One region of the Pantoea sp. sgz302252 genome, then DNA from elsewhere that is predicted to be linked to it. Evidence: predicted binding sites of a transcription regulator. Region 1 holds the regulator's gene; each other region holds the start of a gene.

Region 1 (9,953 bases):
GGTTATAAACTGACAGTTCAATACTATTTCAGAGAAACGTTCTCGATCGAACCTTTCGTCGAACGTATCTACGATGAGTTCAACAACGATTTATTATCCATTACACGGCGTGGTAATGAGATCTACTATTATGTAGATATTGAAGTTTATAAAAACAAGCCATCTCTCACCAATAAATTAACCCTTGTAGTTTCTGGAAATTTCAGAAGCATAACGCAATGCCAGGTGGCTCTTTCACCAACAATTGATATTCTTACATTTAACTATGCGGGAATAAATTCTTGTCGCGTAATCACACAGGTAACCAGTAATTTTTTTGGGGAGGCTATCGAAACAATAAATTACAGTTCAGATATCTTAGCACCATCTGGCGCTCCTTTCGCTTCGCTACCAACCGTGAAATTATATACATTTTCAATGAGTTCACTTGGCACTGGCGCTACCAAAACTGAGAAACATGAATATAGTTATGGCTCGACCTCAGGTTCTAATAACTTTCTTGGCTACAATGGCGTGTCATCATGGGATGATAATGCCATTGATAACATATATTCATGTCCATCTGGATACATCTATGAGGTAACGGAAAAATTTTTCCTGGATGATGTCGCATTGTATAGTAAAAAATACACTTATGATAAATTCCACAGGTTAATTCGCAGTAATTTTGTGGCAGATCATTTTGTGGCTCCTGTATTAGCTCAAGAGATTACCGTAAAAAACACATACAATGGGAGCACCTCTCTTGATTATACAGCTTTACCTCGAACATATAAGCTGCCAGTACAGATAAAAACAGACTACAAAGAAACAGATCTTGAGGATTCTCACCTTCGCACCACAACGTTCCGTTCTGAATACGATAGTTATGGCAATATCATTTCCAGCAGCGAATCTGGAAAAATGAAACTTAGATATACTTATTATTCTTCATCTGGAGCTGTTGATAATTGCCCTCCAGATCCTCATGGTTTTGTCCGACATTTATCTTCTATTGAAAGATATCAAAATGATATTTCTATTGATGGCATTGTATCTGAGTATTTTTATACCTCGGTGAGCAATAAGGATAATTATCCCTACACCGTATTAAGTAATTCTGAAGAAAGAAAGATTACCGGAGGGCGATGGAATGAAGGATATAAAGTAATCTGGAACGAATATTATAAATCAACGGCATCCGAAAATTTCAATCGCGGACGACTGAAAAGTACCACGTTGCGTTTATCTCAGATGAATGGCACGACGGTGGCATTCAATTACACCTTATCTTCAGCGGGTGACGAAATTACTACAGCGACAACGCAGATCGGATGGGACAACAGTACGTTGACATACTCTGAGACTGCTATGTCATTAACTGGCTGGCCGACAAAATTAAAAGATGCTCTTGACGTTATTACTGAAATTAATTATGACTCATTTGGACGAAGTACTTCGGTGACAAGAGCTAAAGGTACGGATAAAGAGAGCACGACCACATACCGTTATGAGTATGATCGCACGACTAAATGTCTCAGCAAAACAACAAATGCTCCCGAAGTCAACGCAGTAACGGAAATATATGATGCGATGGGTAATGTCGTTAAGCTTGTCGCTAGTGGGCAAAATCTCATGGTCGCCGAATTCGATACTCAAGGGCAATTATTATTAGAAACTCACTACGACTATAACGTACCTTTATCGAACAGATCCGAAGGAAATTTAAGTCTGACTGACTCATATATATACGATGTTCTGGGTAACCCAAGACAGGCTAATTATCATGATGGTTTTACCAAATACAGTCGATTCAATATAGGAGATGCACAACTCATTGAGTATACTACCGTATCAGAACAGAATACTAAATTTAATTATGAAATGACAGATTTTGATCCCTATTCATTACGTCCGGTAAAAAATTATGAATACAAAAAAGATGGCGTGACTGTCGCAACCTTAACCTGCTATTACTATGATACCTTTTATCGCATAAAGGATATCGAACTTACAGATAGCACTAGCACTAAGAGTGTCAAAAAAACATATGCGTATGATTTTTTTGATCGCCCCAATTTATTGACTGAAACAGGACAGGAGGAGAGCGAGGTACGTACGACAAAAATAAATTATTGGCCTTATGGCCTGGAACCTAAAGTTGAAAGCACGGCTATTGACGATACAACCATTGGATATTTAAATTATGATGGTTTGGGGCGTTTGACGCAAGAAGATCGTAATCCCAATCAGCTAGATCGCTTCGTGACGCGATATGAATATGAAGCTGGATATACGGTAGCCAGTAAAAAAACAACACCGCGTAATAGAGCTATTCAATATACTTATTTCCCTGAATTTGATTCGTTACCTGCAACAATTACCATGCCAGGAAATGAAGGAAAATATCAATACGAGTATAACAAAGATACGGTGAAGCTTATCAGAGAGACCTATACACTCGGGTCTAAAAAAAATATACGTGATATCACGTATGATCAAAACCTGAACGTAATCAGTGAAACAGTCACTGATGGTTTTGCTATCGGCAGCTACAAGAATGAATTTCTGCGTACGACTTCTGGACGGATAAAGAAGATGATTAAATCATCTGCAGGAAGACCGTCCCAAACCATCAATTATAGTTATGATTCAGCAGGACGAGTGAGTAAAATCTATATCAATTATGATGAGAGAAACGATCTGGAAATCAGCGTATTTTATCTGGCTGGAGATTTACCATCGGATGTTTCCTATATTTTTAAACAGTCGAATCGGAACGATCAGGTATACAGACTCGAACTTTCTTATGATCATCAGCTACGTGTTATAAATAAAGTTTATTCTGATACTACCGGAAAGGTGCTTGCACACCATAAAGAGGAATTTAATGGATTCGGTAATGTTATTAAGAAAGATATTTTCACAACCCCTGCGAATTCAACGATAACGACATACGATTTTGACTATCTTGGGCGTTTGATAACTGCCGATATTTCAAATCTGTCAACAGCCTATCCTACGAACGCTAATGGATATAACATCACATGGTATAAGTATATTTATGACAAGTTCAACAATATTTCCTCTTGTAGAACAGTAGATGAGAGTTCCAGTAATACAACTATTACAGATTTTACATATGCAGGGAAAAACCCATTTGAATTAATAAGAATATCCCAATCGGGGTACCAACCTTCTTTACCTGTAATGCTTAGCTATGATGAATCTGGAAATATTATAACAAAATCAACGGGTAACCGTTCGTTCACCTATGCGTATGATTCATTTGAGAAATTAGCCAAAGTTTTCGAGTCGAACCGTACTGTATCCTTTCAATCCAATAGTGAAGGTTCATTGGGTAGTGAAGAATTGAGTGTAGAAGATGTCAGATCGCGTGGTTATGGCACCAGCTTTGGCTATAGCAACAGTATATTCGATACCTCATGGAGAAAACAGGCAACATCAACAACAAATGAGCACATTGCCAGTTATATCCATACTCCGGCCGGGGTCGATACGATGAACGTACTGGGCGGTGGTTCAGGTAGTTACACGAAAACACAAACACTACAATTCAGCGATCGCCTCGGTGGGGTGTTTGGCGAAATCGATGGCTCGCTCCCCTCCCCAGGAGAAGTTACGCCTTTACTATATAGCCCTTATGGTTATATCAAGGATGCAGAAGTTCCAGCGGCCTATGATCCCATCCGATTTGCAGGAGCCCGGTATGATGATCTAACAAAGCTTTATCATTTAGGAAATGGCACACGAGCGTACGACAGTTCGTTGATGCGCTTTATGCAATATGACGCTATGAGTCCTTTCGGCAAGGGTGGAATTAACCCTTACAATTATTGCATCTGTGATCCCATAACCTACTCTGATCTCTCCGGGCAGGGACGCGATGTTGCAATAATGTTTGCCTCTTTGGGACTGGTTCTTTCTATATTTAGTTTTGGGCTTGGTGCACTTGCGCTTCTGGGGTCGGCACCACTCCTGTTGAGTGGTATAGCACTGGCTGGAGGTGTCCTCGGTGTTGCTGGTGCTGCGACGGGTCTTGCTGCGACTTTAGTGGAAGATGATAATGTCGCTCAGCAGCTAACCATTGCCAGTGCAGTACTCGGTGGGGCAGGCATCTTATTTGAAAGTTTTCCGGCAATCATGTTTATCGGACACCGTGTTACATGGCGATTGGCGCAAAAATATTCAACCAGTAGAGTTATCCAGATAAACACTGGGTTTCAAAAAGTTTATCCAGGGGCAAACTATACAATCTCCGGAAAGTTCATGTTCAATGGCCGTAATACTCGAATGGTCAAAGCACATGGTAATATTGATAGCCTGGCGGTCCCCGTAGAGGTTGCAAACAATCCTGGGCGCTGGGTGGATCAAGGTAAAAGCGTGGAAGAGTTTGCAAACTTTACTCGCACTGTTCTTAACAGCACTGCCCTGGACGACAGTGACAGTGCAATTTTTCTGGCTGCATGTGGTGGATCGCCAGCAGGTGCACGTAACAATGCACAAAATCTTGCAACTGCCCTGAACAGGAGTGTCTATGCTTTCCCCTCTCGCAAAATCTTCAGTATCGTGGGGGGGACTTTTACGGATCCAAAGATAACGGTATTTGGAACGCCCTGGTTTATGAAGCTAAAACAATTCAACCCAGGAGTTGCAATGGGGGAGGCAATACCGATGTTCCCACTTGCGTAGTGTGAAATGAACATTTGGTGGAGTTACCTGTTTGTTGCGGTATTTCAGGTGACTCCACTACAGTATTTTGACATCAAGACTGAATATACAGATACTCCACAAAACTCAATTATAATCGGTATCATGCACCACTTTGAACATTTCGAACTCCACTGACCTCAAGCCAACTCTATCTAAATCAGGTTGCATCTGGGGGCTTCAAAAAAATGGAGTATGCCGATCCAGAACTGACGACGAGAGTGAAAACCAGGTTCCGCGTTGCCAGTGACGTCGCCAAATCCATGCCAGAGAGAGCCCGCGCAGCGCGAGAAACACCGCCAGCGACAGCCACAATCCGTGGTTGCCAAACAGCGGCACGGTTAACAGGGTCAGAGCAAAGCCAGCGGCGGCGACAGCCATGCTGTTACGCATTTCCGCCCCTCGTGTCGCACCGATAAACATGCCATCCAGCAAATAACACCAGACGCCAATCACCGGCAGAATGACCTGCCAGATAACATAACGATCGGCCAGCTCACGCAGTTGTGGCAGAGAAGTCAGCATCGCCACAATGTGCTCCCCGCCGACGGCATAAATCATGGCAAACGCCAGTGCCACTAAGCCGGATTGTCGGCACGCCGCTTTCCAGACGTGCAGCAGTTGGCTGTCATCTCTTGCGCCATATGCTTGCCCAGAATGGGCTTCAACCGCATAAGCAAAACCATCCAGCGCGTAGGCGGTGAACGTCAGCATGGTCATCAACACGGCGTTGACCGCGACAATGTCGCTGCCCAAACGCGCGCCAAACACGGTCAGAGCGCCAAAGCAGAGTTGCAGTAGCAGCGAACGCAGCATGATGTCCCGGTTGAGTGCCAACAGACGACGAACATTACCACGCCAGGCCTCTTTCAACAGCGCTAACGAAATGCCACGCAAATGCAGTACCCGCCGAACCATCAGCAAGCCAATGAAGAAAGTGACATATTCCGAACACGCGGTTGCCAGCGCTGCGCCCTGCACGTTCATGTGCAGACCCATCACCAGCCACAAATCGAGCACGATGTTCAGCACATTCCCCACCACCAGCAAAATGACCGGTGCGCGAGCATACTGCACACCAAGCAGCCAGCCCAGTAAGACCAGGTTTGCCAGAGAAGCGGGCGCGCTGAGCCAGCGGATCTCAAGGAAGCGCCTTGCCTGTTCCAGCACCGCATCGCTGCCACCGACAATATGCAGCGCCAGCTCGATAAGCGGCGTACGAAGCAGGACAATCGCGAACCCGGCAGCCAGCGCCAGTAACAGCGGTTGTACCAAAGCACGCGCCAGCCGCTGGGGGTCTTTCGCGCCATAAGCCTGAGCCGTCAGGCCGGTGGTGCTCATTCGCAGGAAAAGCAGCAGCATGAAGAGGAAGCTGGTCGCCATTGAACCCACTGCGACACCGCCCAGATACACAGGACTATCCAGATGCCCGATCACCGCCGTATCCACCAGCCCCAGTAAAGGGACAGTGATATTGGAGAAAATCATCGGCAGCGCAAGACGCCACAATGCCTTGTCCGCAGCAGTGAATAGCGACATCGGAAAACCTGTGAGAGTGGAAAGGTAAAACGAAGTGGCGCCAGAATTGCGCCACTCAAAACACGAAGCAGAAGGCTAAAGGATGATTATAGCCATTCGCCGTTACGGATCACGCCAACCGCCAGGCCTTCAATAGAGAAGTTCTGTTCGCGCAGGTCGACCACGATCGGGGAAAATTCGCTGTTTTCAGGCAGAAGCTCAACGGTGCTGCCCTGTTTTTTCAGGCGTTTGACCGTCACTTCATCGTCGATGCGCGCGACAACCACCTGGCCGTTACGCACATCCTGAGTTTTATGCACCGCCAGCAGGTCGCCATCAAGGATGCCGATGTCGCGCATCGACATGCCGCTGACGCGCAGCAGGAAATCTGCGCTTGGCTTGAACATGCCTGGATCAACCTGATAATGGCCTTCAATATGTTGCTGTGCCAGCAGCGGCTCACCGGCTGCCACGCGGCCAATCAGTGGGATGCCCGCTTCTTCTTCAACCAGAAGACGAATGCCGCGAGAAGCCCCGGAGACAATCTCAAGCACGCCTTTACGCGCCAGCGCTTTCAGGTGCTCTTCAGCCGCATTAGGGGACTTAAATCCCAGGCGCTGTGCAATTTCCGCACGCGTCGGTGGCATGCCCGTCTGGCTGATGTGATCCCGGATGAGATCAAACACCTCTTGCTGCCTGGTCGTTAACGCTTTCATTCCGCCCCCTGGGTGTATATACAGTTATGCTGTGAGTATATACAGTTGATGGCGAATTTGGAACCGCAAAACGCACAAAAAACCAGACGGTTGCGTAATTATGTGGCGTCTATCGAAAATACGACCACAGTAGCAGCACCCAGGTGATGACGGCAATAAAGATAGCCAGCAGAACTGCGGCAGACCCCATATCCTTCGCGCGCCCTGACAACTCGTGATGCTCCGGCCCGATACGGTCGACCACCGCTTCAATCGCACTGTTGAGAATTTCCACTATCATCACCAGAAGCACCGAACCAATCAGCAGGACGCGGGTGATAGCATCCACGTCCAGCCAGCAGGCAATAATAACGGCGATAACGGCAGCGGTGCCCTCCTGACGGAAAGCGGCTTCGTGCTTCCACGCCGCACGAAAACCTTTCCAGGAGTAGCCTGTTGCCTTGATGATTCGGGTTAACCCGGTGGTATTATTGGCCATCAAAAGAACCTTTTTATTTATTAACGTCAATGTCCCTGCGCGCCGTAAGTGGTAGAACAGATATTCTGCTTACTTTCTGTTATCCTTGCGACGCATTTGCATGATTAACCAGAGGCTTTACATCGTTTATGTCTGGCTGGCCACGAATTTACTACAAATTACTGAATTTACCATTAAGCGTGCTGGTAAAAAGCAAGTCCATTCCGGCAAATCCTGCCCAGGAACTTGGACTCGATACCTCACGCCCAATTATGTACGTTCTGCCCTATAACTCGAAGGCAGATCTGCTGACGTTACGCGCCCAATGTCTGGCGCACGATCTCCCGGATCCGCTGGAGCCGCTGGTGATCGACGGAACCGAGCTGCCGCGTTACGTGTTCATTCACGGCGGGCCGCGCGCGTTCACTTATTACACGCCGAAAGAAGAATCCATCAAGCTGTTCCACAACTATCTGGACCTGCATCGCAGCAACCCGGATCTCGACGTGCAGATGGTGCCGGTTTCGGTGATGTTTGGGCGTTCTCCGGGGCGCGAAAAAGGCGAAGTTAACCCGCCACTGCGCATGATGAACGGTTTCCAGAAGTTCTTCGCCGTCACCTGGCTTGGTCGTGACAGCTTCGTGCGTTTCTCGCCGTCCGTGTCACTGCGCCGCATGGCGACCGAACACGGCACAGACAAAATTATTGCGCAGAAGCTGGCTCGTGTGGCACGTACGCACTTCGCCCGTCAGCGTCTGGCGGCCGTAGGCCCGCGCCTGCCTGCGCGTCAGGATTTGTTCAACAAGCTGCTGGCGTCCAAAGCGATTGCCCGCGCCGTTGAAGATGAAGCGCGCAGCAAGAAAATCTCCCACGAAAAAGCGCAGCAGAACGCCATTGCGCTGATGGAAGAGATTGCGGCTAACTTCTCTTACGAGATGATCCGCCTGACAGACCGCGTCCTGGGCTTTACCTGGAACCGCCTCTATCAGGGGATTAACGTTAACAACGCCGAGCGAGTACGCCAGTTGGCCCACGACGGTCACGAGATTGTCTATGTGCCTTGCCACCGCAGCCACATGGACTATCTGCTGCTCTCTTACGTGCTCTACCATCAAGGGCTGGTGCCGCCGCACATCGCTGCGGGGATCAACCTGAACTTCTGGCCAGCCGGCCCGATTTTCCGCCGCCTGGGCGCGTTCTTTATTCGTCGTACCTTCAAGGGCAACAAGCTCTATTCCACCGTGTTCCGTGAATACCTCGGCGAACTGTTCAGCCGTGGTTACTCCGTTGAGTACTTCGTGGAAGGTGGCCGTTCCCGTACTGGTCGCCTGCTCGACCCGAAAACCGGCACGCTGTCGATGACCATTCAGGCGATGCTGCGCGGCGGGACACGTCCAATCACACTCGTGCCAATTTACATCGGCTACGAGCACGTGATGGAAGTGGGCACCTACGCGAAAGAGCTGCGTGGCGCGACCAAAGAGAAAGAGAGCCTGCCTCAGATGCTGAAAGGCCTGAGCAAGCTGCGTAATCTCGGCCAGGGCTATGTGAACTTTGGCGAACCGATGCCGCTGATGACCTACCTCAATCAGCACGTGCCAGAATGGCGCGAGTCTATCGACCCGATTGAAGCAATTCGCCCGGCCTGGCTGACGCCAACGGTGAACAACATTGCCGAAGACCTGATGGTGCGCATCAACAACGCAGGCGCGGCGAATGCCATGAACCTGTGTGTGACCGCGCTGTTGGCTTCTCGTCAACGTTCTTTGACCCGCGAACAGCTCGCCCAGCAGTTAGACTGCTATCTGCAGCTGATGCGCAATGTGCCGTATTCGAAGGATTCGACCGTGCCTGCCCTCAGCGCCAACGAACTTATCGATCATGCGCTGCAGATGAATAAGTTCGAAGTGGAGAAAGACACCATCGGTGACATCATCATTCTGCCGCGCGAGCAGGCGGTGCTGATGACCTACTATCGCAACAACATCACGCATATGCTGATGATCCCGTCCTTGCTGGCCGCGATTGTCACTCAGCATCGTAAACTCTCACGCGAAGAGATGGTTCGCCACGTCGAGACCCTGTACCCGATGCTGAAAGCCGAGCTGTTCCTGCGCTGGGAAAAAACCGAACTGGCGGGCGTTATCGACCTGTTGCTGGCAGAAATGCAGCGTCAGGAGTTGGTCACGGTTGAGAATGACACGGTCAGCATTAACCCGTCTCACTCCCGCACGCTGCAGTTGCTGGCAGCCGGTGCGCGCGAGACGCTGCAACGCTACGCCATCACCTTCTGGCTGCTGAGCGCGAACCCGTCAATCAACCGCAGTACGCTGGAGAAAGAAAGCCGCACCGTGGCACAGCGTCTCTCCGTGCTGCACGGCATCAACGCGCCAGAGTTCTTCGACAAAGCAGTATTCAGCACCTTGGTGCTGACGCTGCGTGACGAGGGCTTTATCAGCGACTCCGGCGATGCCGAACCGGCGGAAACCATGAAGGTTTACCAGATGCTGGCGGAGCTGATCACTTCCGATGTGCGTTTGACGATTGAGAGC
Region 2 (9,953 bases), on a different contig from region 1:
CAGTTGCGGCAGCTTCCGGTCGGCCTGGACAGTACCGAATTTGCCGCCATTGTCGGTAATCTGTTGGATAACGCTTTTGAAGCCAGTCTGCACAACCCGCAGGGCGATAAGTCTGTCGACCTTTTTCTCAGTGATGAAGGCCACGACGTCGTGATTGAGGTCAGCGACCAGGGATGTGGGGTTTCATCCGCTCTGCGTGACCTTATTTTTGAGCAGGGCGTGAGCACCAAGCCGGATGAAACGGGTGAACACGGGATTGGCCTGTATTTGATTTCCAGCTACGTAGCGCGCTGTGGCGGCGTGATCATTCAGGAAGACAATGATCCCTGCGGCGCTTTATTTTCCGTTTTTATTCCGAAAGTGATTTTAAGCGATGGTACAACCTCTCACGATTTTGATAGTTGAAGACGAAACGCCGCTGGCGGAAATGCATGCCGAGTTTATCCGCCATTTTCGCGGCTGCGGACAGGTATGGCTGGCGGGGAATCTGGCTCAGGCGCGCATCATGATTGCGCGTTTTAAACCGGCGCTGATCCTGCTGGATAACTACCTGCCCGATGGTGAAGGCATCACCTTGCTGCATGAACTGGCGCTGGCGCATAACCCTTGCGGCGTGGTGTTCACCACGGCGGCGAGTGATATGGATACCGTGTCGGAAGCGGTGCGCGGTGGGGTGTTTGATTATCTCGTCAAACCGCTTTCCTATGAAAGACTGGAACAGACGCTGGAACGCTATCAGCAGCGCATGCTGATGCTCGCGACGGCGACCAGCGCCAGCCAACGGCAAATTGACCAGATGTTCAATGCCTATGCGCGAGGCGAGCCCAAATTGGAGTTGCCCGTCGGGATCGACGCGTTGACTCTGGCAAAAGTGCTGGCTTTGTTTGCCGACAGCGAGACGCGCCACACGGCGGAAACTGTCGCTCAGGAACTCAAACTGAGTCGGACGACGGCGCGGCGTTACCTGGAATTTGCTGCCAGCCAACAGCAGATTGTGGCGGAGATTGTTTACGGAAAAGTAGGGCGGCCGCAGCGAATTTATCGGGGCGCATAATAAAAAACGGTGAGTCAGATTCTCTCTGACTCACCGTTCAGGCGTGGAACAAAGCAGGGCTTAGCGATGCGCCAGCTCGACTTCGTCTTCGCTGTCCATCACCGCTTTGTCGGTCTGACGCAGCCATTGACTGGTCAGCGTGCCGGCGGTCATTGAACCGTTCACGTTCAGGGCAGTACGGCCCATATCGATCAGCGGCTCGATGGAAATCAACAGCGCCACCAGCGTGACCGGCAGACCCATTGCAGGTAACACAATAAGCGCAGCAAACGTTGCGCCACCGCCGACACCGGCCACACCCGCAGAACTCACAGTGACGATACCTACCAGAGTCGCAATCCACAGCGGATCGAGCGGGTTAATGCCAACCGTTGGGGCAACCATTACCGCCAGCATCGCCGGGTACAGACCTGCACACCCGTTCTGACCAATGGTGGCACCAAAGGAAGCAGAGAAGCTGGCGATAGATTCCGGTACGCCCAGACGACGGGTTTGCGCTTCGATATTCAACGGAATAGACGCGGCGCTGGAACGGCTGGTAAAGGCAAAGGTCAGCACCGGCCACACTTTACGGAAGTATTTCAGCGGATTGACGCCGTTGGCACCCAGCAGCAGGCCGTGAACCACAAACATGATCGCCAGACCGAGGTAAGAAGCCACCACGAAACCGCCAAGCTTGATGATGTCCTGCAGGTTAGAACCGGCCACCACCTTGGTCATCAGCGCCAGCACACCGTAAGGAGTCAGTTGCATCACCAGACGAACCAACTTCATCACCCAGCTTTGCAGGGTGTCGATAGCGGTCAGCACTCGCTTGCCTTTTGGCTCATCGTCTTTCAGCAGTTTGAGCGCCGCGACACCCAGGAATGCGGCGAAAATCACGATGCTGATGATAGACGTTGGGTTTGCCCCGGTCAGATCGGCAAACGGGTTTTTCGGCACGAAAGAGAGCAGCAGTTGCGGCACGCTCAGGTCAGCGACTTTGCCCACATAGGTGCTTTGAATGGCATTCAGACGGGCGGTTTCCGCAGTACCCTGCACCAGACCTTCAGCGCTCAGGCCAAACAGGTTGGTGACCAGCACACCCACCAGCGCAGAAATCAGCGTGGTGAACAGCAGAGTGCCGATAGTCAGGAAGCTGATTTTACCCAGTTGAGAAGCGTTATGCAGACGCGCGACCGCACTCAGAATAGAGGCGAAGACCAGCGGCATCACAATCATTTGCAGCAGTTGCACATAGCCGTTGCCGACAATGTTGAACCACTGGATAGAGTCTTTCAGTACCGGGTTATCGGCACCGTAAATGAGTTGCAGCGCCAGACCAAAGACCACGCCGATCGTCAGACCGAGCAGCACTTTTTTCGCCAGGCTCCACTGCTTATGTCGGGTTTGCCCCAGCGCAAACAGCAACACCACGAACACCACGACGTTCGCTATTAATGGAAAATTCATCCCCGTTCTCCTGATGTCATTCTCCGACCCAAAATCGAGTCGATTGTTATGGCGCAAGAGTAGCAGAAGTGTGATGTGGCGCTTATATCCAAATGGAATGGTTTATGACGAAAGTGATGGTTTCGCTGGTTTAATGTTCAGTCTGGTGATTTATAAAGCGGTCGAAGCGAAATTGCAGGGCGCTGATCAGGTTGGATGACCAGCGAACCGCACTGTTTTCGGGCATGGATTGCGGCATCCAGACGGCGTAAACGAACAGCGCCATACACAACACGCGTTCCAGTTGGTTGCCTTTACGCGGTGCCAGAATCGGCAAACGGAAACGCCAGCGGCAGGGCCACAGCAGAGGCACGCCCGCAGGGGTCAGCATATCGGCAAGAATATGGCTCAGATATCCCAACACCATGCCCTGAATGGCATCGGCAGGCACAATCCAGCTTTCCGGTACTTTGAGGTAGAACAGCGTCAGGCTGGCGAAGACCGCCAACAGGCTGTGCGTAAAGCCCCGATGGCCAAAGGCTCTGGCGATGGGTTTGGCTATCCAGCTTAATCGCTGCCCCAGAAACGACTTCGGGTGATCGATATCCGGCAGCAGGCAGGTTAAGACCGCCGCGGGAACGATATGCCACCAGTCACCTTGCGCCAAAACAGGTGTCAGCTCGGCGTTTTTGGCAAACACCGCGCAGGCTATGGAAAAGAGCAGGTGGCCTTCCGCTGTCATGATAACACCCGTCAAACTGTCAATTCATACAGTATAGGGTTTTTGTACAGTAGGCGGAAGAGGTGACGGTGTAACTCTTTGTCACATGACCTCATGCGTGAATGAGTGAACGGGGTTAATTCTGTTTCCAGGCATATTGATTCCCCTGTCTTTTGTATATGCTGACTTTTGCACTGAAGTCATCCCTTTTATTCTGCGGTGTACATAAACATGACGGTTCCGGAGCTAGTGACGAAGGACAGCGGTCATGTTGACGGGGACAACATTGATTTCGACCCGCTGAGCCGAAAATCAATAAATTGATTTTCCTTATTTTTTGTTCTGCCACCCATGACAAAACGGTATTCGTTAGAGGTTTGTCAGCCGTCCTTCGGGACGGCTTTTTGTTTCTATAGTCCAAATGCTTAGGCCAAAAGTACCTTTTTCCCCATTTTTATAAGCAGACCAATTTCCTGTTTTGGTGCTTCCTTGTCGGTAATTATCACGTCTATTTTTTCTATGGGTAACACGGTACTTAAACCTTTACGTCCGAATTTTGTCGAGTCGGTCACGACGATGACCTGTTGAGCTGCCGCTGCCATCAGAGAACTGACAGCATAGCCTTCATTGAAAGTTGTAATTCCATTCTGGCTGTCAAGTCCATCAGCGCCAACGAACATCAGCTTTGCGGATACACCCTGCAATGAGAGTTCGGTAATCCGGCCATGCAGCGAAAGTGTTTTATGGCGAAGCGTTCCCCCACAGACAACCAGGGTGATATTTCGGTTTTCTGCCAGTACGCTGGCTGCGGCCAGGCTGTTGGTGATCACCGTAATGTTGTTAAGTACCATTAGTTTTTCTGCAACCAGCTTAGTCGTACTGCCGCTGTCCAGAATGATGGTGTCACCTTCCTGTACCAGACTGGCGGCCTGGATCGCAATACGTTCTTTCGGGTCTGAAGCAAGTTCGTACCGATCCGTCAGGCTCAGTTCCTTACCCTCGGTCAGCAACGCCTGTACGGTAGTCAGGTTTTGTGCCGCACCGCCATGAAACCGAATAAGCAGACCTTTTTTTTCGAGGTAGTGCAAATCCGCGCGGATTGTCACACCCGAGACAGCAAATTCAGAGGCCAGGTCGTTGCTTGTCACGCTGCCTTTTGTGTTGACCATTTCAACAATTTTGTTACGCCGTTCAAACGTGTTCATTGCCCACCTTCCTTATCCGGCAATCTTAAAATGAAAGGAAAAGAAAGTAAAAGACGAGAGTCAATTTTTTCTGCCTAATCCTGTTTTTGTACCTGTGTGGTATTTTGTATAAATATAACAAATTGAAAAATATGATTTTATATTTTCATTTTTGATGAAAAGCAATGAAAATGAAATGATATGAAAGCAAATGAAATTAAATAATGAAGGCATTTAAAGGGTTTTGAAGATATTCGTAAGATAATGGATCTTGATCACATAAAGATATGTAGGCAAATGTACATAATGGTGCGAGTTTCGGTCATATCCGATTCACACCATTTTTTCATTTACCAAAAGGATTTATGTTGTGAAAGAGTTTATCAACGAGCATCAGCAGAGCGGCCGCGGGATTTGTTCCGTATGTTCCGCGCATCCCCTGGTTATTGAAGCGGCGCTTAAGCTGGATAAAGATACTGGACGTAAGGTGCTAATTGAGGCCACATCGAACCAGGTTAATCAGTTCGGCGGTTATACCGGCATGAAGCCGGAGCATTTTCGTGATTATGTTTTTGGCATTGCTGCCATTGTCGGTTTTCCGAGAGAGCGTATTATTCTTGGGGGGGACCATCTGGGGCCAAATTGCTGGCAAAATGAAAATGCGCAGTCTGCGATGGAGAAATCCCGTACTCTGATCGCTGAATATGTCAGGGCAGGATTTACAAAAATCCACCTGGACACATCCATGTCGTGCGCCGACGATCCCGTTCCTTTGCCTCCTGAAACCGTCGCAGAAAGAGCGGCTGATTTGTGTCGTGTCGCTGAAGACGCGGCGACGGAAGAGCAGAAAAACCAGCTGACCTATGTTGTGGGGACTGAAGTTCCTGTGCCTGGCGGCGAAGCCTCCGCTATTAACGAGGTGCATATCACACGGGCAGAAGATGCAGCCAACACGATTAAGATTCACCAGTTAGCGTTTCAAAAGGCTGGTCTGTCTGATGCAGTTAAACGTATCTCGGCGTTGGTAGTGCAGCCTGGTGTTGAATTCGATCACAGTAATATCATTCACTTTGACCCGTCGAAAGCAGAGGCGCTTAGCCGCTTTATCGAATCCACTCCGATGGTGTTTGAAGCCCATTCTACGGACTACCAGACACCCGAAGCCTATCGGGCTCTCGTTAAAGGTCATTTTGCGATCTTAAAGGTGGGCCCGGCTCTGACGTTCGCGCTACGTGAGGCGATATTCTCTCTGGCAAGAATTGAAGAAGAGCTGATTCAGCCGGAGGATCAGAGCCGTATTATGGCTGTTATCGATCAAGTGATGCAGGACGAGCCTGGTTACTGGAGAAAATATTATCGTCCCAAACATTCTGAGTCGATGGTGGATGTGCATTTCAGCTTGTCTGATCGTATTCGCTATTATTGGGGTAATGACCGGATCTCTCGTTCCGTGGAAAAACTTCTGCAAAATCTCCGGGAAGTCAGTATTCCTCTTGGGCTGGTGAGTCAGTATTTCCCGCGCCAGTTTGAGCGGGTGCAGGCCCGAGAATTGCCTGTCGATGGACGATTATTTGTCATTGATAAAATACAGGATGTATTACGCGACTATGCCTATGGCTGTACTCCCCCCGTAGCAAAGAGCGAGGTGGCAAATGTCTAATTACCGCCGATTTTTTTGCGATGGGTTACATTTCAACAATTCCACCGAAGCCCTGGCGTTTATTGGTACCAAAATGTGTGCGGAAGGTGTTGTCAAAGACACTTATCCGGCGGCACTGCTGGAAAGGGAAGTTGTTTTCCCTACCGGAATTGAACTGGAGGGCCATGCCGTTGCAATCCCGCACTGCGACGCCACACACGCGAAAGAACCTGCAATCTGTGTTATTCGTCCGATATCACCGGTGCCGTTCATGCAGGCGGATGGTGACGAATATGTTAACGCAGAATTGATTATTGCGCTGATCGTATCGAATCCCCAGGAACAAATGAAACTCCTGAAACAGTTATTCAGCCAACTTCAGCAACCTTCATTCATTGATGGGTTACTGGCTGCCTCTTCTGAAGACGCTCTGGCTGAATATTTCAATCAACAGATTTTGGCAGCGACTGCCTGACGAATCTGGTTTATACAAGGAACTTATATGAAAGGTAATGTGCGTAAAGTCATTGTTGCCTGCGGCGGGGCTGTAGCTACGTCCACAATGGCGGCTGAAGAAATTAAGGAACTGTGCGAGTTACATAAAATTCCTTTGGAAATTGTGCAATGCCGGGTTAATGAAATTGATACCTATCTGGATGGTGTCGATCTTATTTGTACAACGGCCCGCGTTGACCGTAAATTCGGTGATATTCCTGTTGTTCATGGGATGCCGTTTATTTCCGGGGTGGGGATTAATGCTCTTCAGCAAAACATTCTGGCTATTCTTCGGGGGTGATTATGTTTGCAGATATCATGCGTTATATCCTCGATATGGGACCAACAGTTATGTTGCCCATTGTTATCATCATTTTCTCTGTTTGTTTGGGAATGAAAGTTGGTGATGCGTTTAAGTCGGGGCTGCATATTGGTATTGGTTTTGTGGGGATAGGACTGGTCATTGGTTTGATGCTGGATTCTATTGGACCAGCGGCAAAAGCGATGGCTGAGCACTTCCAGATAGGTCTTGAAGTGGTTGACGTGGGCTGGCCTGGCTCATCCCCAATGACCTGGGCATCACAGATTGCACTTATCGCGATTCCTGTCGCTATCGGTGTCAATATTTTGATGCTGATTACGCGAATGACTCGCGTCGTCAATGTCGATATCTGGAACATCTGGCACATGACCTTTACCGGGGCAATGGTGCATCTGGCAACGGGCTCCTATTGGCTGGGTATGCTGGGAGTCGTGCTTCACGCCGCATTTGTTTACAAGCTGGGAGACTGGTTCGCCCGTGATACCCGCGAGTTTTTTGAACTTGACGGAATTGCCATTCCACATGGTTCGTCGGCCTACCTGGGGCCAATCGCCGTGCTGGTCGATACCATTATTGAAAAAGTACCGGGTCTGCGCCGGATCCATTTCAGTGCTGATGATGTTCAGCGCCGCTTTGGACCATTTGGCGAACCGGTAACGGTGGGTTTCGTTATGGGGATTGTCATCGGGCTGCTGGCAGCGTACGACCCCAAAGAGGTGCTACAGCTGGCCGTGAAAACGGCAGCGGTTATGCTGCTGATGCCGCGTGTTATTAAGCCTATCATGGACGGGCTTACACCGATTGCTAAGCAGGCTCGCAAGCGCCTGCAGGCACGGTTCGGCGGTGATGATTTCCTGATTGGCCTTGATCCCGCATTGCTTCTGGGACATACCGCAGTGGTGTCTGCCAGCCTCATTTTTATTCCATTGACTATCCTGATTGCTGTTTTTTTACCAGGGAATAAAGTTTTGCCGTTTGGGGATCTGGCAACTATCGGGTTCTTTGTTGCTATGGCAGTGGCTGTTCACCGGGGGAATCTGTTCCGCACGCTGATATCCGGTGTGATCATCATGAGCATTACACTATGGATTGCCACACAGACTATTAGTCTGCATACCCAACTGGCCGCGAACGCAGGCGCGCTTAAAGCGGGCGGGCAGGTTGCATCGATGGACCAGGGGGGATCCCCGATCACGTATTTGCTGATTCAGTTGCTGACCTGGCAAAATGTGGCCGCGCTGGTTGTTATTGGTGCTGTCTATCTGGCGGGTGTGCTGCTGACCTGGCGACGTGCCCGCCAGAAGACTCATTTGGTCACCGACGCTGCTGACGCTACAGTGGCAAAATAATCCAGAAATAACACCTGATATTATCCTTTAATTATTTTATGTGACGGGGGTTCCCCCGTCCGGAGTCAATTTAATGAAATCTGTCGTTATTAACGCCGGAGGCCGCGTTACGCTTGAAGACAAGCCAGTGCCTCAAATTGAAAAATCCGATGATGTATTAGTTGAGGTTATTTGTTCGGGATTATGCGGTTCCGATATTCCCCGGATATTTCATAATGGGGCACATGCCTATCCCATTATCCTGGGGCATGAATTTAGCGGGAGAGTAAAAGCAAAGGGGGATAATGCCACCGACCTGAATATTGGCGATATGGTTGCCTGTGTTCCTCTTCAGCCTTGTTTCAAATGTCCGGAGTGCCAGAAAGAATTATGGTCACAGTGCCGTAATTATCAGTTTATCGGATCCCGTAGCAGTGGTGGAAACAGCGAATATATTGTTGTTCCCCAGAAAAACCTGTTCCGTCTGGCGGAAGGAACGACACCAACAGAGGGAGCATTCTATGAACCACTGACCGTCGGTCTTCATGCCATGCAGCTTGCCGGTGGGTGTAAGGATAAAGAGGTGTTGATTATCGGTGCCGGAACCATTGGATTGCTGGCTATGCAGTGCGCCAGGGCTTTTGGTGCGCGATCCATCACTGTGGTTGATATCAACCCGGACCGTCTTGCTTTAGCACGCCAACTCGGTGCTACTCATATCTATAACAGCGCGGATATGTCAGCCGATGATATCCGCCAAAAATTAGAGTCGCGTCGATTCAGGCAGCTCATTATGGAAACCGCGGGAACACCGGAGACAATCGAGCTGGCAATCACTATCGCCGGACCTTGTGCGCAGATTGCCCTGATTGGGACGTTGCACAATGATTTACACCTCAGCAGTGCCGCGTTCGGTCTGATCCTGCGTAAAGAGCTGCACATTATGGGGAGCTGGATGAATTATTCCGGCATGTGGCCGGGTATTGAATGGAAACAGGCTACCCAGCTCTTCACTGATGGCGAAATTAATTTAAAACCACTTATCGCTGTTCAGGGCGGCCCAGTGCCGTACTCAAATTCGGTCCTTGCGTTACAGGGAAAGTCTATGAGCGGAAAAATAATGCTCGATTTTTCCTCACAATATCAAGACGACGCTGGCAACTAAGGAGCGGTAATATGGCAACGTTGACAGAAAATAAAATGCGGGCAATGCTGAGACTTTCCAACGAGTCAGGCATTATTGCAGCCCTGGCTCTCGACCAGCGCGGCGCATTAAAAAAAATGATGGCATCCGTGATAGGATCCGGAGAAGTGAAAGAGCGTGACGTGCTGGACTTTAAAACGCTGGTTTCAGTTGAGCTTACATCTTACGCCTCATCTATTTTACTGGATCCGGAATATGGACTGGTAGCGGCGACCTACCGGGACGGTAATGCGGGGCTGCTGCTGGCATATGAAAAAACGGGCTACGATAACAGTAAGGAAGGGCGTTTACCTGACTTGTTGAGTCTTTGGTCTGTTAAGCGACTGAAAGAAGCCGGAGCGGATGCAGTAAAATTTTTGCTTTATTACGATGCTGATGAAAAACCGCATATTAACGAACAGAAGCGCGTGTTTATTGAACGATTAGGTTCGGAGTGTCTTGCGGAGGATATTCCGTTCTGGCTGGAGTTGGTTTCCTATGATGCTAATATTCCTGATAGTAAGAGTAAGGAATACGCCAGAATCAAGCCTCATAAAGTGATCGCCATGATGGAGGAATTTTCCAGACCACAATAT
Region 3 (9,953 bases), on a different contig from region 1:
TCTGAGATATTTATCAGTCCGGTATAAGCATCGCTAGCCCGCATTTTTTGATTAAATAATCCACAGTGAGTTGTTGAGTGATGGATTCACTATAAACAGGACATCCTCTTTCGGAAGGAGATATTTACAGGTCATATTATGAAAAAGATTGCATTAGGTTTACTGATCGCCTCAGCGATCGGCTGTTCGGCTTCCGCTTTCGCGGAAACCAATGGCGAAGGTCAAATTAACTTCACGGGCGAAATTATTGATTCGGCCTGTCAGGTGGTGAATGGGTTAAGCAATCCATTAAATGTCGCGTTAGGGAAAGTCTCCAAAACGATGTTTAAGGGGACGGGCTCGACCACCACCTTAACGCTGTTTAATATTCAGCTTACAGATTGTCCAGATACCGTCACAACGGCTGCGATTAATTTCGGTGGAATTCCGGATGCGGACAATAACACGACCCTGGCATTAACGCCTGGATCGGGCGCTGCAACAGGCGTGGCGATTCAGTTGGTTGACGCCTCCGAGCAGCCTATCGATTTATACTCGCCTTCTCAGCCGTATGCTTTGACGTCTGGCAGTACGATGAACAATCTGCAATTTGGTGCCCGCTATATCCAGACCAAAGCCTCGGTAACGGCAGGTCCGGCTAATTCCGCGTCCACCTTTACGGTTATTTATAACTGATCCCCCACCAGGAGGCACTCTTTTTCGCAAGAAGAACTCTGTCTCCTTCTTTATTGAGAAACATTCATGCGTTACAGTTATTTATTAAGCAGCCTGTTATTAGTCGCAGCCACCACCCATGCTGGCGTGATTATTAATGGCACCCGAATGGTCTATCAGGGAAACAAACAGGAGTCATCCATTGGGGTGTCCAATCCGGATAATATTAATTATCTGGTGCAATCCTGGGTTGATGCAGGCACAGGGAAAAAGGCCAGTGTTCCTTTTCTTATTACGCCACCGCTGTTCAGACTGGATGCGAAAGAAGATAACGTGTTACGCGTGGTACGGACTGGCGGGACATTGCCAGAAGACAGAGAATCCCTTTATTGGCTTAATATAAAAGCAATCCCTTCATCGCACCACAGCGATGATACGAATACTCTACAAATCGCTATTAATACGCGTATTAAATTGCTGTACCGCCCAGAGAGTGTAAAAGGCAAGCCTGAAGACGTCGCTGAAAAACTTCAATGGCATCGCGAAGGGAATGATCTGGTGGTCAATAACCCGACACCTTTTTATATGAACTTCCAGGCCGTGACCCTGAACGGGCATAAAGTGACCAGCGCCACCTGGGCTGTGCCTGATACCGAGACACACTTTGCGCTCCCGGCAAATACCAGCGGCACCAGCGTTTCCTGGTCCGTGATCACCGATTACGGCAGCATCAGTAAAACCTGGTCTGCGACCTTACATTAAGACCTGGTTGCCTACTCTCCCATGTATACTCATCAAAAGTCTCTGGTTCGCCAATGCCTTGCTCTGCTGGTCATCGTTTGTGGCCTGGCAGGGGCATTTTTTGCGCCGCAAACCTGGGCCGACGATTATTTTAACCCGGCACTGCTGGACATTGATAATCCAGCGCAGGGGAAAACCGATCTTGAGTTATATGAAAATGGCCCTGGACAAGCACCGGGGAAATATCCGGTGGCTATCTTTATCAATAATAATAAAGTCGATAGCCACGACGTCGTTTTCACGCTTCAGGAAGATGCACAAGGCACTCGTTCACTGCAGCCTTGTTTCAGCGTCAGCGAGTTAGCGAAGCTAGGCATAAAAACAGAAAACTATCCCAACCTCTCCGCTGGTGGAAAATGCGCCGACTTAAGCGCCATTCCTTCAGCTTCAGCCAGCTTTCATGTCAGAAACCAGCAACTGCTGTTGAGTATTCCCCAGGTCGCGTTGGGCCAGGTTCCACGCGGCTATATCGACCCCAAAGAATACGATGAAGGGATAACCGCCGGTCTGCTGAATTACAGTGCCAACGTCAGCCAGAGCTTTGCACGTCAGAAAGGCGAAGAAGACAGCAGCAGCCAGTACATCAACCTGCGCCCTGGTTTTAACATCGGTGCCTGGCGTGTACGTAACTATTCGACCTGGAACCGCAACACAACGGGCCAAACCGAAAACAGCGAATTCACGTCCGTGTATACCTATGCCCAGCGCGACATTATCGCGCTGAAAAGTGACCTTACCTTAGGGCAAAGCACAACGCCTGCGGATGTTTTTGACAGCGTTCCCTACACCGGCGCGCAGCTTAATTCTGACAGCGACATGCTGCCAGAGAGCGAGCGCGGTTATGCCCCCGTGGTGCGCGGCACCGCACACAGTAATGCGTTGGTGATGGTTCGCCAGAACGGGTACATCATCTATCAAAACACCGTCGCGCCAGGGGCATTTGAGATTAACGATCTTTACCCTACCGGCAGCAGCGGTGATCTCCAGGTGACCATCAAAGAAACGGACGGCAGCGAAAGCCACTTTGTAGTGCCCTATGCTTCTGTGCCCGTTTTGCAACGAGAAAAACACCTGAAATATAGCGTGACCGCTGGCCAGTATCGCTCTTACGACAACAGCGTGGAAAAAACACCTTTCGCCCAGGCCAGCGCCATTTATGGTTTGCCGTATGGCGTGACTGCTTATGGCGGTGTTCAGGGCAGCAGTCGCTATCAGTCTCTGGCGATTGGGGTAGGTAAAAACTTCGGTGATTTAGGGGCTTTTTCTATCGACGTAACCCACGCCAAAGCGCTGCTGAAAAATAGCGAAGCCAGCCGTGGTCGCTCCTGGCGCGTTCGTTACAGCAAAGATGTCGCCACCACCGGCACCAACTTTTCACTGGCGGGTTACCGCTACAACAGCCAGGGCTTCTACACCCTTCAGGACACCATGGAGTCCTGGACTGATTCCAGCGACTGGTCAGCCCCACAACAAAAACAGGCACGCGCGGAAGCCACCGTCGATCAGACCCTTCCCGAAGGCTGGGGCTCAGTCACCCTGAGCATGGTGAAAGAAACCTACTGGGACAACAGTCAGGACATGACCTCGCTCAGCGTTAACTACAACAACAGCTGGCACGACGTCAGTTACACCCTGAGCTACAGCCGAAACAAAAATACCTACAGCACTGACGATAACGACAGAGACGTCAGCAATGACAACCAGTTCAGCCTGAGCGTGTCCGTGCCGCTCGACCACTGGATGCATAACACCTGGGCGACCATGAACATGAATAACAGCAAAGACGGGAGCACCTACAACCTGGGGCTCAACGGCACGGCGCTGGACAATGACAACCTGAGCTGGAACGTGCAGCAGGGTGTCGGCAGTGCCAACTCAGCCAACTCTACCAGCCTGAATGCGGACTACAAAGGGACTTACGGCGAAGTCACAGGCAACGCCAGCCAGGACAAATATCAGCGTACCGTGAGTGCCGGTATTCAGGGTGGCATCGTGGCTCATGCCGACGGTATCACGCTGGGTCAGCCACTGGGAGAAACCATTGCGCTTATCAAAGCACCCGGCACGCACGGCACGTTTGTCGCTAACCAGACTGGCGTCGAAACGGACTATCGCGGTTATACCGTGGTGCCTTTTGTCACCGCCTATCGCCACAACCTGCTCACGCTGGACACTGAAACGCTGCCGGATGACGCCGATGTCACCCACGCCGCACTGACGGTCACGCCAACACGTGGCGCAGTGGTGCGAGCCTCGTTCACTACTCGCGTGGGGAACAGAGTCTTAATGACGCTGGGTCATAACGGTAAACCGTTGCCATTTGGCGCAACGGTCACCACCGAAGATAAAAGCAATGAATTTATTGTCGGCAATGACGGCCAGGTTTATCTCACCGGCCTTGCCCAACACGGAAAACTGTTCGTTTCCTGGGGGAATGACGCCAGTGAGCGCTGCATCGTCGACTATGCCCTGAAGGATAAAAAAGACCAAGCCAACATTATTCACGCTGCCGGGCAGTGTCACTGATTCACGAGGGAAACCCTAAGATGTCGATAGCAAAACAGTCCTTTTTACTTTTGATTCTCGCGGCAGCGGCATTTTTTATGCCGCACGCGAAAGCCAGCTGCACCTCGCCGAATATTCCAAAAGAGTTCACGCTCGCCTCGATTTCGGTCTCCACCACGCTGGCTGTGGGCTCCACCATTCCGGGAACGGAACAGAGCGTGCATGTCGCAGGTAACTGCACCAGTTCCGCTGAAGCGGGCTTACCGATTATTGCCTGTTACTTCGGGTCAGGCACTGAGGTGCCGGGAATGAGCGGCGTCTATTCTTCCGGGCTGCAAGGGATTGGCATCGCGTTGATAAACGACAGAGGGCAGCGGATCACAGGCGCCAGCGGCGTTTATTGCAACTCCTCCTCAACGCCACTGGGTTATATCGCGTCCGACGGAAGCCTTTCCTTCGATTTTAACGTGACGCTCGAACTGGTGAAAATCAGTGACACAGTGACACCCGGAACGTTGGTAGGGAGCCAGACGGTCTTTGGGGTCGGCGTTTATCAACATGATGCGATCGGTAACCCGAATCACCTCTCTTATGCAGGGAATGTCACGGTCAAAGAGGTGACCTGTAACGTCTCGCCGAAATCGCTTACCGTCATGTTGGGCAACCTGCCGATCAGCGCTTTTACCGGACAAGGCACTGTGGTCGCCCAGACAAACTTTACTATCACGGTGAGCTGCAACAACACGGTGCAACCGCAGATGATGATAACCAGCGCGAATGGCTACGAGCAAAACTATGCGGACGTCATTAAATTAACGCCGGAAGACGGCGTCGCCACCGGCGTGGGCGTCAAAATAAACTCCAATGGCCAGCCACCGAATTTTGGCTCCTATACCGACACGCCGACACCGGCCTACGCGAACGTTCCGCTGTCGATTCCATTTATTCTCGCCTATGAGCAAATAAGTTCGCAGGTGACACCGGGCACAGCCAATTCCGTGGCCACGATTACGTTGGGGTATAAATGAAAAAGTTACTCACTGTGCTGCTACTCGGACTGGCCTGCCAGGCGCTGGCAGACGAAATCCCGATTCATATTCACGGAAATATTGTGGCTAATACCTGCCAGGTCGACAGTGCCAGTCAAAATCTGACGGTCAACCTGGGTCAGGCCGTTGCAAAGGATTTCAAACAGGTGGGTGATGACGGGGAATGGAAAAACTTTGATTTAACGCTCTCAAAATGCCCGACAAGCATCGTGCTCGCCACCGCCACCTTTCACGGACAGGCAGACAGTGTTCACCCGACAAAATTTGCCAACACCGGTAGCGCGAAAGGTCTGGCGCTGGAGCTGTCCGATCCTCAGGATCAGATTTTGATCGCACCGGATGCCAGCTTTAGCGTGCTGGTTAACCAAAGTAATCACACCGCCGATTTTCCGCTTGCCGCACGCTATTACACCACTTCAACGCCCGTCAGCGCCGGGACGTTCAGCAGCGTGGTGCAGGTGACCTTTATTTACCAGTAGGACCGCGCCTCTTAGCACGGATGCTTTTTTTCGGCCCGGCAGCCACTTTTGCCGGGCTTTTTTTGACTTCCGGCACTTCGGGGCGCTCAATCGGGAACACAGGCAAGGCGTTGAGCAAACGCGGGCCATAATTTTTGGTCAGCAGGCGCTTGTCATAAATCACTATCTCGCCCCAGCAGCCGTGGCTACGAATCAGTCGCCCCACCTGCTGAATCAGATTGAACGACGCCGCTGGCAGGCTTTGCACCTCAAACGGGTAACGATTGAGGCTTTTCAGCCATTCGCCTTCGGTGATCACCACCGGGCTGTCGATTGGCGGGAAAGCAATTTTGTGGATGTGCACCTGACTGAGCAATTCGCCTTTCAGGTCGAGGCCTTCCGCGAAGGATTGCAACCCAACCAGCACGCTTCGCTCACCGCCTTCAACCCGTTTGCGGTGCAGTTCCACTAACCGATAACGTGGCTGATCACCTTGCACCAGCAGGAGTAAGCGCAAATCCGGCACGCACTCTAAGAAGCGCTGCATGGCACGTCCGCTGGCGAACAGCACCAGCATGCCGAGATGCTTTTTACTTTCCACCTGTTCACGGAAGAAGGCGGCCATCTCCGCGATGTGCTGCTCTTCGTGTTCCATCAACGGTTCAAAGTGCATCTGTGGAATGATGATTTTGCCCTGTTCGACGTGGTTAAACGGTGAGTCCAGCGCCACGAAGCGATCTCCGGCTTTCTCCTTCAGGCCGCTCATTTCCTGCAAACGAGAAAAACTGTTCAGCGAACGCAGCGTCGCGGACGTCACCACAATGTGAGGCACGCTGCGCCACAGCAGTTTTTCCAGCTGATCGCTGACGCGAATGCCCACGCAGTGGAACCAGACGTGCGGCTGCCCGTCTCGCGTGTCCCGCGTGGCCCACTTGCTGACGGGCGCGCCTGAAGCCTGGGCGAGTGATGCCAAACGCCAGAGTTTGCTCTGCGACTCAAACATCCCGAGTGCGCGGTTCATCTGTAGCAACACGCGGTGCAAACGCACGATATCGTGAGAACCGGTGCGTTCACTTAAATCGTTGAGGAACAATTCCGCCAGACCGCGCAGCATTTCAGTCAGTTTCGCCAGCCGCTGACAATGGGCCATCACCTCTTCCGGTAGCTCGCCCATGGCAAAACGGTGTTCCGCTTCCGGCCCGGCAGGCATGTACAAATTCAGGATATTGTTGAGCGAAACGATGTGTTCCTGGAGTTCGTCACAGTGCTCTTTCAGGCGCTCTGGTATCGCCAACGGTGGCGTGGTTTTCGGGCGGAATTGCTCCATGCAGGTCGCCACCAGGTTACTGAACAAATCGAGCTGCAACCGGAACCACGGCGCGGTAATTTCCGCGCTCATCTCCAGCGCATCGCGGGCAACATCCGGCAGATGGTGGCCCTCATCGAGCACCAACAGCAGGTTTTTCGGCTCCGGCAATACCGCTTCACTTTCCATCGCCGCCATCACCAGCGCATGGTTAGCGACCACCACTTCTGCTTCCTGAATTTCGCGACGAGCCACAAAGAAAGGACACTCGCGATAGTAGAAACAGTTACGGTTCAGGCAACTGGCTTTGTCCGTGCTTAAACGGCTCCACAGCGCATCGTCAATGGCCTGATCGGTGTGATCGCGCAGGCCATCCCATTTATAGCTGTCGAGATCGGCTTTCAGCTTTGCGCAGCGTTTTTGTTCTTCTTTGCTATTGGGCGTGAGGTCATCATCCAGAAACGCCAGCAAATCCTGCTGTGTCGGCTCAGAGCTAGAAAGCCCGGCGAGATTACGCGGGCAGACATAACGCCCACGACCAAAGGCCGCGGTAAAACGCAGATCGGGAATGATTTTTTTCAGTAGCGGCAGGTCTTTGCTGTAGATCTGATCCTGAAGGGCCACGTTGGCGGTACTGATGACCAACGTTTTTTCTTCTTCACGAGCAATGGCGATACCGGGAATCAGGTAAGACAGCGTTTTACCGACGCCAGTTGGCGCTTCGATAGCCAGATGCCTGCCCTCTTCACCGGTGAGCGTTTTCGCCACATCAGCAATCATTTGCCGTTGCGGTGCCCGGGGAATGAAATCGGGGATCTGTTCCTGAAGCGCCTTATACCAGGACGCGATTTGCGCCTTCAGCGCGGCGGTAAGTGCCATTGAAGAAGTCCGAATACTGTATAAACAGCCACTATTCTGACACTTTCCGGCGGTGGGGGCAAAACATTCACGAGAAGCCGGGTGGCGGCTTCGCCTGACACCGGCCTACGAGAGATACCGAGCTTGTGCGCCAGAAAAATGGGGCAAAAAAAATGGCCGCCGGAGCGACCATTGTTCAGTTTCGCACTTACTGCGCAGCAGCAGGCTTACGCGGACGGCGACGACGCGGTGCGGCACCTTCTCTGCGTGGCTGATCGCCCTCAGCGCGACGAGCCTGACCGCCTGCGGCTGGTTTGTCACTGCGACGCGCCTGGCCGTTACCGGCTGGTTTATCACTGCGGCGTGCCTGACCACCGTCGTTACGACGAGGCTGGCCTTGACCACGACCCCCGCCGCCACGGCTTTGACGACCGTTTTGAATCGGCTCTGCCTGGATAGATGGATCGACGTCATAGCCCGGCACCGCAATACGCGGGATCTCTTTTTTCAGCAAACGCTCGATGTCGCGCAGCAGTTTGTGTTCATCCACACAAACCAGTGACAGCGCTTCACCCGTCGCGGCTGCACGCCCGGTACGACCGATACGGTGCACGTAATCTTCCGGGACGTTTGGCAGCTCGTAGTTCACCACGTGCGGCAGCTCTTCGATATCCAGGCCACGCGCCGCGATATCCGTTGCCACCAGCACGCGCAGATCGCCGGATTTAAACTCTGCCAGGGCACGAGTACGTGCGCCCTGGCTCTTGTTCCCGTGAATTGCGGCGCTGCGAATGCCGTCTTTGTTCAACTGCTCTGCCAGATGGTTGGCGCCATGCTTGGTACGGGTGAACACCAGCACCTGTTTCCAGTCGCCTTCGCCAATCATCTGCGACAGCAGTTCCCGCTTGCGTTTCTTATCCACGAAATGCACGTGCTGAGTGACTTGCTCAGAAGCGGTGTTGCGACGCGCCACTTCCACTTCCAGCGGGTTATGCAGCAATTTAGAGGCCAGCGCTTTGATCTCATCGGAGAAGGTCGCGGAGAACAGCAGGTTCTGACGCTTAGCAGGCAATTTCGCCAGCACGCGGCGGATATCATGGATGAAGCCCATATCCAGCATGCGGTCGGCTTCGTCCAGTACCAGAATTTCGACTTTATCGAGGCTCACCGCATTCTGGTGTTCGAGGTCTAACAGACGACCCGGCGTTGCCACCAGCACGTCAACACCCCCGCGCAGTTTCAGCATCTGCGGGTTAATGCTCACGCCGCCAAACACAACCATCGAACGAATATTGAGGTATTTACTGTACTCGCGAACGTTCTCGCCCACCTGAGCGGCCAGTTCACGAGTGGGGGTGAGGATCAGCGCACGAACCGGGCGACGGCCTTTCGCGTGCGGCTCTTTCTGCACCAGCTGTTGCAGCAGCGGCAGGGTAAATCCGGCGGTTTTGCCGGTACCGGTCTGGGCGCTCGCCATCAGGTCGCGGCCCTGCAGTACGCAAGGAATAGCCTGCTGCTGAATAGGGGTAGGCTGGCTGTAGCCCTGCTCCGCAATCGCGCGCAGGATCTCAGCGTTCAGGCCAAGGGTTTCAAAAGACATAACAACTCCGAACCGCCCCGACCATGACAGGTATCGTTTTCAGGGTGATAGTGATAGTGCGGTAAGACAAAAACGATAATGTCAGCAAGGGGCGGAGTGTAGCAGTTTTTGTGACACACCGCATAAAATATCCCTCTTCTCTTCATCTACGAAATAAATTGCCACTGAATGTGGACAAGGTGAAAAAACAGTCATAATCTTAATCAATCGATTGATTAACTTTGCGAGGCGCGATGAATACCACGCCCATTACCAGCAAAGGCGAACAAGCCAAAAACCAGCTTATCCGGGCGGCTATCGCCCAGTTTGGTGAATATGGCCTGCATGCCACCACCCGCGATATTGCCGCCCTTGCCGGGCAAAACATCGCCGCCATTCCCTACTATTTTGGCTCGAAGGAAGATCTCTATCTCGCCTGCGCCCAGTGGATTGCCGATTTCATTGGCAGCAACTTCCGCCCGCTTGCCGAAACAGGCGAGCAGTTGTTGAGCCAGCCCAATCCAGACAAAGACGCGATTCGCGACCTCATCCTCAGCGCCAGTAAAAACATGATCCTGCTGCTGACTCAGGATGAAACCGTCAATCTCAGTAAGTTTATCTCCCGTGAGCAGCTTTCGCCCTCACCCGCTTATCAATTAATTCACGACCAGGTGATTGCCCCGCTGCACGGGCATTTGACGCGCCTGATTGCCGCCTGGACAGGGCTTGATCCCAACGACACC

What was found. The regulator LexA, encoded in region 1, represses DNA repair genes until DNA is damaged. The targets are predictions, from matches to a motif close to TNCTGTATGTACATACAGNA.
Region 2: the regulator LexA is predicted to act here: its motif matches at 3,242-3,261, upstream of ACLW56_RS00870 (metal-dependent hydrolase).
Region 3: the regulator LexA is predicted to act here: its motif matches at 7,667-7,686, upstream of dinG (ATP-dependent DNA helicase DinG).

What each region holds. Positions count from the first base shown of each region.
Region 1 is NZ_JBLFJW010000011.1:133,323-143,275, forward strand. It holds gene ACLW56_RS10990 (RHS repeat-associated core domain-containing protein) at 1-4,692, shown strand, start outside; gene dinF (MATE family efflux transporter DinF) at 4,891-6,249, opposite strand; gene lexA (transcriptional repressor LexA) at 6,336-6,944, opposite strand; gene ACLW56_RS11005 (diacylglycerol kinase) at 7,054-7,422, opposite strand; gene plsB (glycerol-3-phosphate 1-O-acyltransferase PlsB) at 7,551-9,953, shown strand, end outside.
Region 2 is NZ_JBLFJW010000001.1:168,105-178,057, reverse strand. It holds gene dpiB (sensor histidine kinase DpiB) at 1-405, shown strand, start outside; gene dpiA (two-component response regulator DpiA) at 374-1,054, shown strand; gene ACLW56_RS00875 (L-cystine transporter) at 1,115-2,506, opposite strand; gene ACLW56_RS00870 (metal-dependent hydrolase) at 2,637-3,227, opposite strand; gene ACLW56_RS00865 (DeoR/GlpR family DNA-binding transcription regulator) at 3,632-4,411, opposite strand; gene gatZ (tagatose-bisphosphate aldolase subunit GatZ) at 4,761-6,050, shown strand; gene gatA (PTS galactitol transporter subunit IIA) at 6,043-6,504, shown strand; gene gatB (PTS galactitol transporter subunit IIB) at 6,532-6,825, shown strand; gene ACLW56_RS00845 (PTS galactitol transporter subunit IIC) at 6,828-8,195, shown strand; gene ACLW56_RS00840 (zinc-binding dehydrogenase) at 8,269-9,339, shown strand; gene lacD (tagatose-bisphosphate aldolase) at 9,351-9,953, shown strand, end outside.
Region 3 is NZ_JBLFJW010000009.1:32,335-42,287, reverse strand. It holds gene ACLW56_RS08955 (fimbrial protein) at 139-675, shown strand; gene ACLW56_RS08950 (molecular chaperone) at 742-1,416, shown strand; gene ACLW56_RS08945 (fimbria/pilus outer membrane usher protein) at 1,438-3,981, shown strand; gene ACLW56_RS08940 (fimbrial protein) at 4,002-4,988, shown strand; gene ACLW56_RS08935 (fimbrial protein) at 4,985-5,488, shown strand; gene dinG (ATP-dependent DNA helicase DinG) at 5,475-7,652, opposite strand; gene rhlE (ATP-dependent RNA helicase RhlE) at 7,840-9,231, opposite strand; gene cecR (transcriptional regulator CecR) at 9,465-9,953, shown strand, end outside.